3 regions of the Streptomyces solicathayae genome follow, and region 3 is predicted to be linked to each of the others. Evidence: riboswitches for the same ligand, from Rfam matches in the RefSeq annotation. Region 3 holds a riboswitch; each other region holds the start of a gene.
What was found. A riboswitch is a leader RNA that binds a small molecule or an ion and turns the genes downstream of it on or off. The one in region 3 is predicted to bind S-adenosylmethionine.

Region 1 (2,257 bases), 1.8 Mb from region 3:
GCGAGGGCCGGGTGGGCGGGCATCCGCTGAACACGGGCCGCGGGACCACCGCCGTCGAGGTCGAAGTACAGCAAGGAGAAGGCGAGGACGGTTCCGACCCAGACGTTGGCTCCGGTCTGGAGCAGACTGGTGGCGGATGCCGTCTCCTTCCCGTTGTGCAGGATGTCGTCGATCAGCTGGACAGTCGACCAGACGGCACCGAGAGCGAGAACGCAGACCAGCGCGATCGACACGGCACGAAGCGCGACGGAGCGGCGGTCGATCCGGCCCGGGTCGCCCGCGATCAACGTGAGCAGGAGCAGCCCCTCCACGGAGGGCAGCACCCAAGCGGGCGCCAGCCGCAGGTCGTCGGGGAGCAGCAGCGTCAGCGCCATGGCGGCCAGCACGGCCGTGGCCATCGGCCAGCGGGGCTCCCCGAGCGGCGTCTCGCCCGGCGTTGTCCCGGGGTGTGGGCGAGCGTGCGGTCGGCTCACGTGGTCTGCTCCTCGTCGTTGTCGCGCGTCGGCCGGAGACTGTGTCCGGAGTTTGTGGCGGTTTGGACCAGATCATCCCGGAGGGATGGTAATCGCTTGGCGGAGCGCCCAGCGCGCGACCTGCGCCGAGCGTCCGCAAGACGGGCGACGTGGCACGCACTTCCGGCCTGGGATCGGGCCTGGAGGTCAGCGGCTACACGCGATACGGCGTCAGCGTCGTGGTCGGCCCGACCTGCCGATTGCGTTGCCGGGAACCCGTTGGCAGGCAGCGCCGGGAGTCTTGTATCGTTCCTCGCGAATCATCCAGAGGGGTGGAGGGACCGGCCCTACGAAGCCCCGGCAACTCCCCGGTCGACTCGGCGCTCAATGTTCGCGCCGCGCCGTCGGGATCAGTGCCAACTCCGGCCCGCGCCAACGTGGCGCGGGAAAAGATGAGGAGACACGGTGCTCTCTGTGCTGCCCCTTGCCCAAGGTCTCTCGGCTCCGGGCCTTCGTGTTCCGCGTACCCGTCTCGCGATCCGTACGCGCGTCGCCATCTGTGCCCGTCTCGCGATCACCGCGGCATAGCGGCCGACCACTTCGGCCCTTCCTCGCTGACCGTCCCTGCCCTCGCCTGGGCGAGCTTCCCCGCGATTCATGACGTCGCGGGCCGAGACTGGAGTACCCCCTTTCGTGAACATGTCGGATATTTCCAGCGATGTCGGTGTCCTCGACAAGACCGCGGTGATCCTCGGTGCGCTGGCCTCGGGGCCGGCCACTCTGGCGGGGCTCGTCGCCGCCACCGGCCTGGCTCGGCCCACGGCCCACCGGCTCGCCACCGCTCTCGAACGCCATCGCCTGGTCGGCAGGGACCTGCAGGGACGCTTCGTCCTCGGCCCCCGACTGGCCGAGCTCTCGGCCGTCGCGGGAGAGGACTGCCTGCTGGCCGCGGCCGGCCCGGTCCTCAGCGCCCTGCGCGACACCACAGGCGAGAGCGCGCAGCTCTACCGCCGACAGGGGGAGATGCGCGTCTGCGTCGCCGCCGCCGAGCGGACCACCGGCCTGCGCGACGTCGTACCCGTCGGCTCCGCACTCCCCATGAAGGTCGGCTCCGCCGCCCAGGTCCTGCTGGCCTGGGAGGAGCCCGAGCGCTACCACCACGGTCTGCAGGGGGCTCGCTTCACCGCCACCGCGTTGAGCGGCGTACGGCGCCGAGGCTGGGCCCAGTCGATCGGTGAGCGCGAACCCGGCATGGCCTCCGTCTCGGCGCCGGTGCGCGACCCGGCCCATCGTGTCGTGGCCGCCATCACCGTCACCGGCCCGATCCAACGCCTCACCCGCCACCCTGGCGCCCGGCTCGCGAAGGTCGCCATCGACGCGGCCGACCGCCTCACCGAGGCCGTACGACACCGTTCCTAGCCGGTGAGCAGGAGTGGGTCTCGGACCCAATTCCTGGTCACCGCGGACGTAGGGCACCGGGTGGGCAGGGCTCGGAAAGTAGGGTGTCGGGAGGTACGCGGGGATGCCGGACGTCCCCGCCCGGGGTGGGGATGTTGCTGTGTGGGACGCCGTGCAAGGGGTGAGCGGCGCGCTGAGCGCGGTTGTGGTGATCGTCGCATGCGTATACGCGCGGGAGCAGATCAAGGAGTCCAAGCACACCAGAGCGCTTCAGTCACTGATCGCCATCCACCAGGAGTTCCAGGCGCCTCCCCTCAGAAAGGTACGGCGCCGTCTGCGACTTGGCGAGGTGAACGCAGCCTCGCTGACGCCCGAGGATCGCGAGGTCGTCGAGGATCTGCTGCAGA
Region 2 (2,257 bases), 1.4 Mb from region 3:
GACCCACCGTGTGCAGCGCGTCCACGAGCAGCCCCAACTCCACCCCGTACCCGACCGGGAACGGGAGCCGTTCGAGCAGCGAGCGGCGGGCCGCGTACTCGCCGCCCAGCGGCTGCACGAAGCCGGCAAGCTGCGGCCAGTGCAGGTTCAGCAGCGGGCGCGCCACCAGCTCCGTCACCCGGCCGCCCTGTCCGGGCGTGTCCCCGAGCGGGCGGTCGTACATCGCCTTGACGAACTCCACGTCCGGGTCGGTCAGCAGCGGGCCGACGATCCCCGTGACGAAGTCCGCCGAGAAGTCCCGCAGGTCCGCGTCGACGAAACAGACGATGTCGCCGCTGGTCGCCATCAGCGACCGCCACAGCACCTCGCCCTTGCCGGGGACGGCCGGGATCCGCGGCAGGATCGCGTCCCGCGCCACCACCCGGGCGCCCGCTACCGCGGCCACCTCCGCGGTCCGGTCCGTGGACCCGGAGTCCACCACCACCAGCTCGTCGACGAGCGGGACCGCCTCCGACATCAGCTCGCGGCGGATCACGGAGACGATGTCGCCGACCGTCGCCTCCTCGTTCAGCGCGGGCAGCACGACGCTCACCGTCGTCGCGCGCTTGGCGGCCAGGATCTGGTCGAGCGGGCGATCGGTCACCGACCAGGAGCGCCGCCCGAGCCAGCGCTCCACTTCTTCCAGCACGTCCGTTACTCCCCAGTTGCGGTTTGTGATCCATCTCGCGGTTCGGACGACCGTCTCGCGCCGTCCGAGCCTTCGGTTACAGTCTTGAACAACGCGGAGGCCCGATGCATGTCGGGGTCCCGCCCGCGTCCCACAACCGAATACCGCTCATCCAGAGGGGCAGAGGGAAACGGCCCGTTGAAGCCCCGGCAACCCTCCAGCCGGTCTCGTCCGCGAATCCGCGGCCGCGAGGCTCCCGGCTAGGGAAGGTGCCAAATCCGTCTCATGGCGAAATGCGCCGTGAGGAAGATGAGGAGAAAGGGCCTCGCCTCCATGGCTGTACAGACTGTTGACACCGCAACCACCGTCGACCTCGGTCCCGCTTCCGGCCTTTCCTGTCGTGAGTGCGGTGAGAAGTTCCCGCTCGGTCCGATCTTCGCCTGCGAACTCTGTTTCGGGCCGCTCGAAGTCGCGTACGACCTTCCCGAGGGCGACCCCGAGGCGCTGCGCAAGCGGATCGAGGCCGGCCCCGCCAACATCTGGCGTTACGCCCCGCTGCTGCCCGTCCCGGCCGACGTCGCCGACAAGCCGAACCTGAACCCGGGCTGGACCAAGCTCGTCCAGGCCGACAACCTCGCCCGCGAACTCGGCGTCGAGCCGGGCAAGCTGTTCGTCAAGGACGACTCCGGCAACCCGACGCACTCCTTCAAGGACCGCGTCGTCGCGCAGGCCCTGGAGGCCGCCCGCGCCTTCGGCTTCACCACCCTGTCCTGCTCCTCCACCGGCAACCTGGCCGGCGCCGTCGGCGCCGCCGCCGCACGCGCCGGCTTCCGCTCCTGCGTGTTCATCCCGCACGACCTGGAGCAGGGCAAGGTCGTCATGGCCGCGGTGTACGGCGGCGAACTCGTCGGCATCGAGGGCAACTACGACGACGTCAACCGCTTCTGCTCGGAGCTCATCGGCGACCCGCTGGGCGAGGGCTGGGGCTTCGTCAACGTCAACCTGCGGCCGTACTACGGCGAGGGCTCCAAGACCCTCGCGTACGAGATCTGCGAGCAGCTCGGCTGGCAGCTGCCCGACCAGATCGTGATCCCGATCGCCTCCGGCTCGCAGCTCACGAAGATCGACAAGGGTCTGCAGGAGCTCATCAAGCTGGGCCTCGTCGAGGACAAGCCGTACAAGATCTTCGGCGCCCAGGCCGAGGGCTGCTCCCCGGTGTCGGCCGCCTTCAAGGCCGGTCACGACGTGGTCCGTCCGCAGAAGCCGAACACCATCGCCAAGTCGCTCGCCATCGGCAACCCGGCCGACGGCCCGTACGTCCTGGACATCGCCCGCCGGACGGGCGGCGCGGTGGAGGACGTGAACGACGAGCAGGTCGTGGACGCCATCAAGCTGCTGGCCCGGACCGAGGGCATCTTCGCGGAGACCGCGGGCGGCGTGACCGTCGGCGTGACGAAGAAGCTCATCGAGGACGGCGTCCTCGACCCGACGCTGACCACCGTGGTCCTCAACACCGGTGACGGCCTCAAGACCCTGGACGCGGTGGCCGAGACCTCTCAGGCGACCGCCACCATCCGCCCGAGCCTGGAC
Region 3 (2,257 bases):
CCACGGCGTGGGCGATGGACCGCATCATGAGCGGCGAGGCCACCGACGCCCAGATCGCCGGCTTCGCGGTGGCGCTGCGGGCCAAGGGGGAGACGGTCCAGGAGCTGACCGGTCTGGTCGAGGCGATGTACGCGCACGCCAACCTGATCGACGTCTCCGGCCCCTCCGTGGACATCGTCGGCACCGGCGGCGACGGCGCGAAGACGGTCAACATCTCCACCATGTCGGCGATCGTGGTGGCCGGCACCGGGGCCAAGGTCGTCAAGCACGGCAACCGGGCCGCGTCCTCCGCCTCCGGGTCCTCGGACGTCCTGGAGAAGCTCGGCGTCAACCTGGAGCTCACCCCGAAGCGGGTCGTCGAGGTCGCCGAGGAGGCAGGCGTGACCTTCTGCTTCGCGGTGAAGTTCCACCCGGCGCTGCGCCACGTCGCCGCGGCCCGCGGCCAGCTCGGCGTGCGCACCGTCTTCAACTTCCTCGGCCCGCTCACCAACCCGGCCCGGGTGAAGGCACAGGCGACCGGTGTGGCCGACCCTCGGATGGCCCCGATCATGGCCGGCGTACTGGCCGAGCGGGGCTCCTCCGCCCTGGTCTTCCGCGGCGACGACGGCCTGGACGAGCTGACCACCACCGCCACCTCCAAGGTGTGGGTGGTCCGCGACGGCGCGGTGCGCGAGGAGTCCTTCGACCCGCGGGACGTCGGCATCGAGCTGGTCCCCGTGGAGGCGCTGCGCGGCGCCGACGCCTCGTACAACGCGGACGTGGCCCGGCGCCTGCTGGCCGGCGAGACCGGTCCGGTACGGGACGCCGTCCTGCTCAATTCGGCGGCGGCACTGACCGCCCTGAACCCCGGCAGCGGCACCCTGGCGGAGCAGCTGCGGGCCGGAATGGAGCAGGCCGCCGAGTCGATCGACTCGGGGTCCGCGCGCCGGGCGCTGGAGCGCTGGGTGGCCGTGAGCAACGCGTAGCGATTGGGCGTGCGGCAGAGGGGTCCGGGGTCGTCCGGGCCCCTCTTTCGCGTCCCGGATCCCGGACACGGGTTGCGTCGGGGCGATCACGTGGCATAACTTCTTGGCCAGGTCATGAGTGACAGCTACGAAGCCCCGGCTCGCTGTCCGGCAACCCTCCGTCCGTGGCGGGGTGCCCCGGGTGAAGACCAGGCCGTGGACAGCAAGGTCCACGGCAAGCGCGGACCCCTGCGACACCCTGGGGTCCTGGTCCTCAAGGGAGCAGTCTCGTGAGCAAGCGAATGCGTTAGGGCCTCCGGCCCCCTCCTCCCCACCTCCGTGCGGCCCCTTTCTCGCCGTGCGTCGAGGCAACACCCGTGTCCGGCACGTCACTTCGTGCTGCCCTGCGGGCCCCTTCACGCCTTTCGCCTTGTCCTGCCGGGAGATACCGCCATGTCCGCACGCCCGCACGCCGCCGTCGCCACCGCCGCCACCTCCGCCGTCGCCGAGCCGGCCGCCGACCCCTGCTGTGCCGCCCCGCTGCCCGTCCTCGGCCGCGACGTCACCGTCCCGCTCGTGATCGGCGGCGAGGTCACGTACGCCGCGCTCGACTACGCGGCCAGCGCGCCGGCCCTGCAGCGGGTGTGGGACGACGTCGCCGCGTACGCGCCGTACTACGGCAGCGTGCACCGCGGCGCCGGGTACCTCTCGCAGCTCTCCACCGACCTGTTCGAGAACAGCCGGGTCACCGTCGCCGAGTTCCTCGACTGCCGCGAGGACGACCAGGTCGTCTTCACCCGCTCGACCACCGACTCGCTCAACCTGCTCGCCGCCGTCCTGCCCGCCGACTGCCAGGTGTTCGTCTTCGAGACCGAGCACCACGCCTCGTTGCTGCCCTGGAAGGACGCCCGGGTCACCTACCTCAATGCGCCGCGCACCCCGCAGCAGGCGGTCGACACCCTGGAGCGCGCGCTCGCCGGCCGTGAGCCCAACGGCCCGGCCCTCGTCTGCGTGACCGGCGCCTCCAACGTCACCGGCGAGCTGTGGCCGGTACGGGAGCTGGCCGCGGCCGCCCACGCGCACGGCGCCCGGATCGTCCTGGACGCCGCCCAGCTCGCCCCCCACCACCCCGTCTCCGTACGGGAGTTGGACGTCGACTGGGTCGCGTTCTCCGGGCACAAGCTGTACGCGCCGTTCGGCTCCGGCGTGCTGGCCGGCCGCGCCGACTGGCTGCAGGACGCGGCCCCGTACCTCGCCGGCGGCGGCGCGTCGCGCAAGGTGGCCCGCCGGACCGACGGCGGCGTGGACGTCGA

Region 1: another riboswitch for S-adenosylmethionine. It lies ahead of R2D22_RS34980 (IclR family transcriptional regulator); the one in region 3 lies ahead of R2D22_RS26965 (aminotransferase class V-fold PLP-dependent enzyme).
Region 2: another riboswitch for S-adenosylmethionine. It lies ahead of thrC (threonine synthase); the one in region 3 lies ahead of R2D22_RS26965 (aminotransferase class V-fold PLP-dependent enzyme).

Annotation. Positions count from the first base shown of each region.
Region 1 is NZ_CP137573.1:7,658,042-7,660,298, reverse strand. It holds gene R2D22_RS34985 (hypothetical protein) at 1-398, opposite strand, end outside; SAM riboswitch class I at 770-911, shown strand; gene R2D22_RS34980 (IclR family transcriptional regulator) at 1,152-1,871, shown strand; gene R2D22_RS34975 (hypothetical protein) at 1,975-2,257, shown strand, end outside.
Region 2 is NZ_CP137573.1:4,410,215-4,412,471, forward strand. It holds gene R2D22_RS20385 (glucosyl-3-phosphoglycerate synthase) at 1-688, opposite strand, end outside; SAM riboswitch class I at 833-983, shown strand; gene thrC (threonine synthase) at 977-2,257, shown strand, end outside.
Region 3 is NZ_CP137573.1:5,819,542-5,821,798, forward strand. It holds gene trpD (anthranilate phosphoribosyltransferase) at 1-965, shown strand, start outside; SAM riboswitch class IV at 1,076-1,192, shown strand; gene R2D22_RS26965 (aminotransferase class V-fold PLP-dependent enzyme) at 1,398-2,257, shown strand, end outside.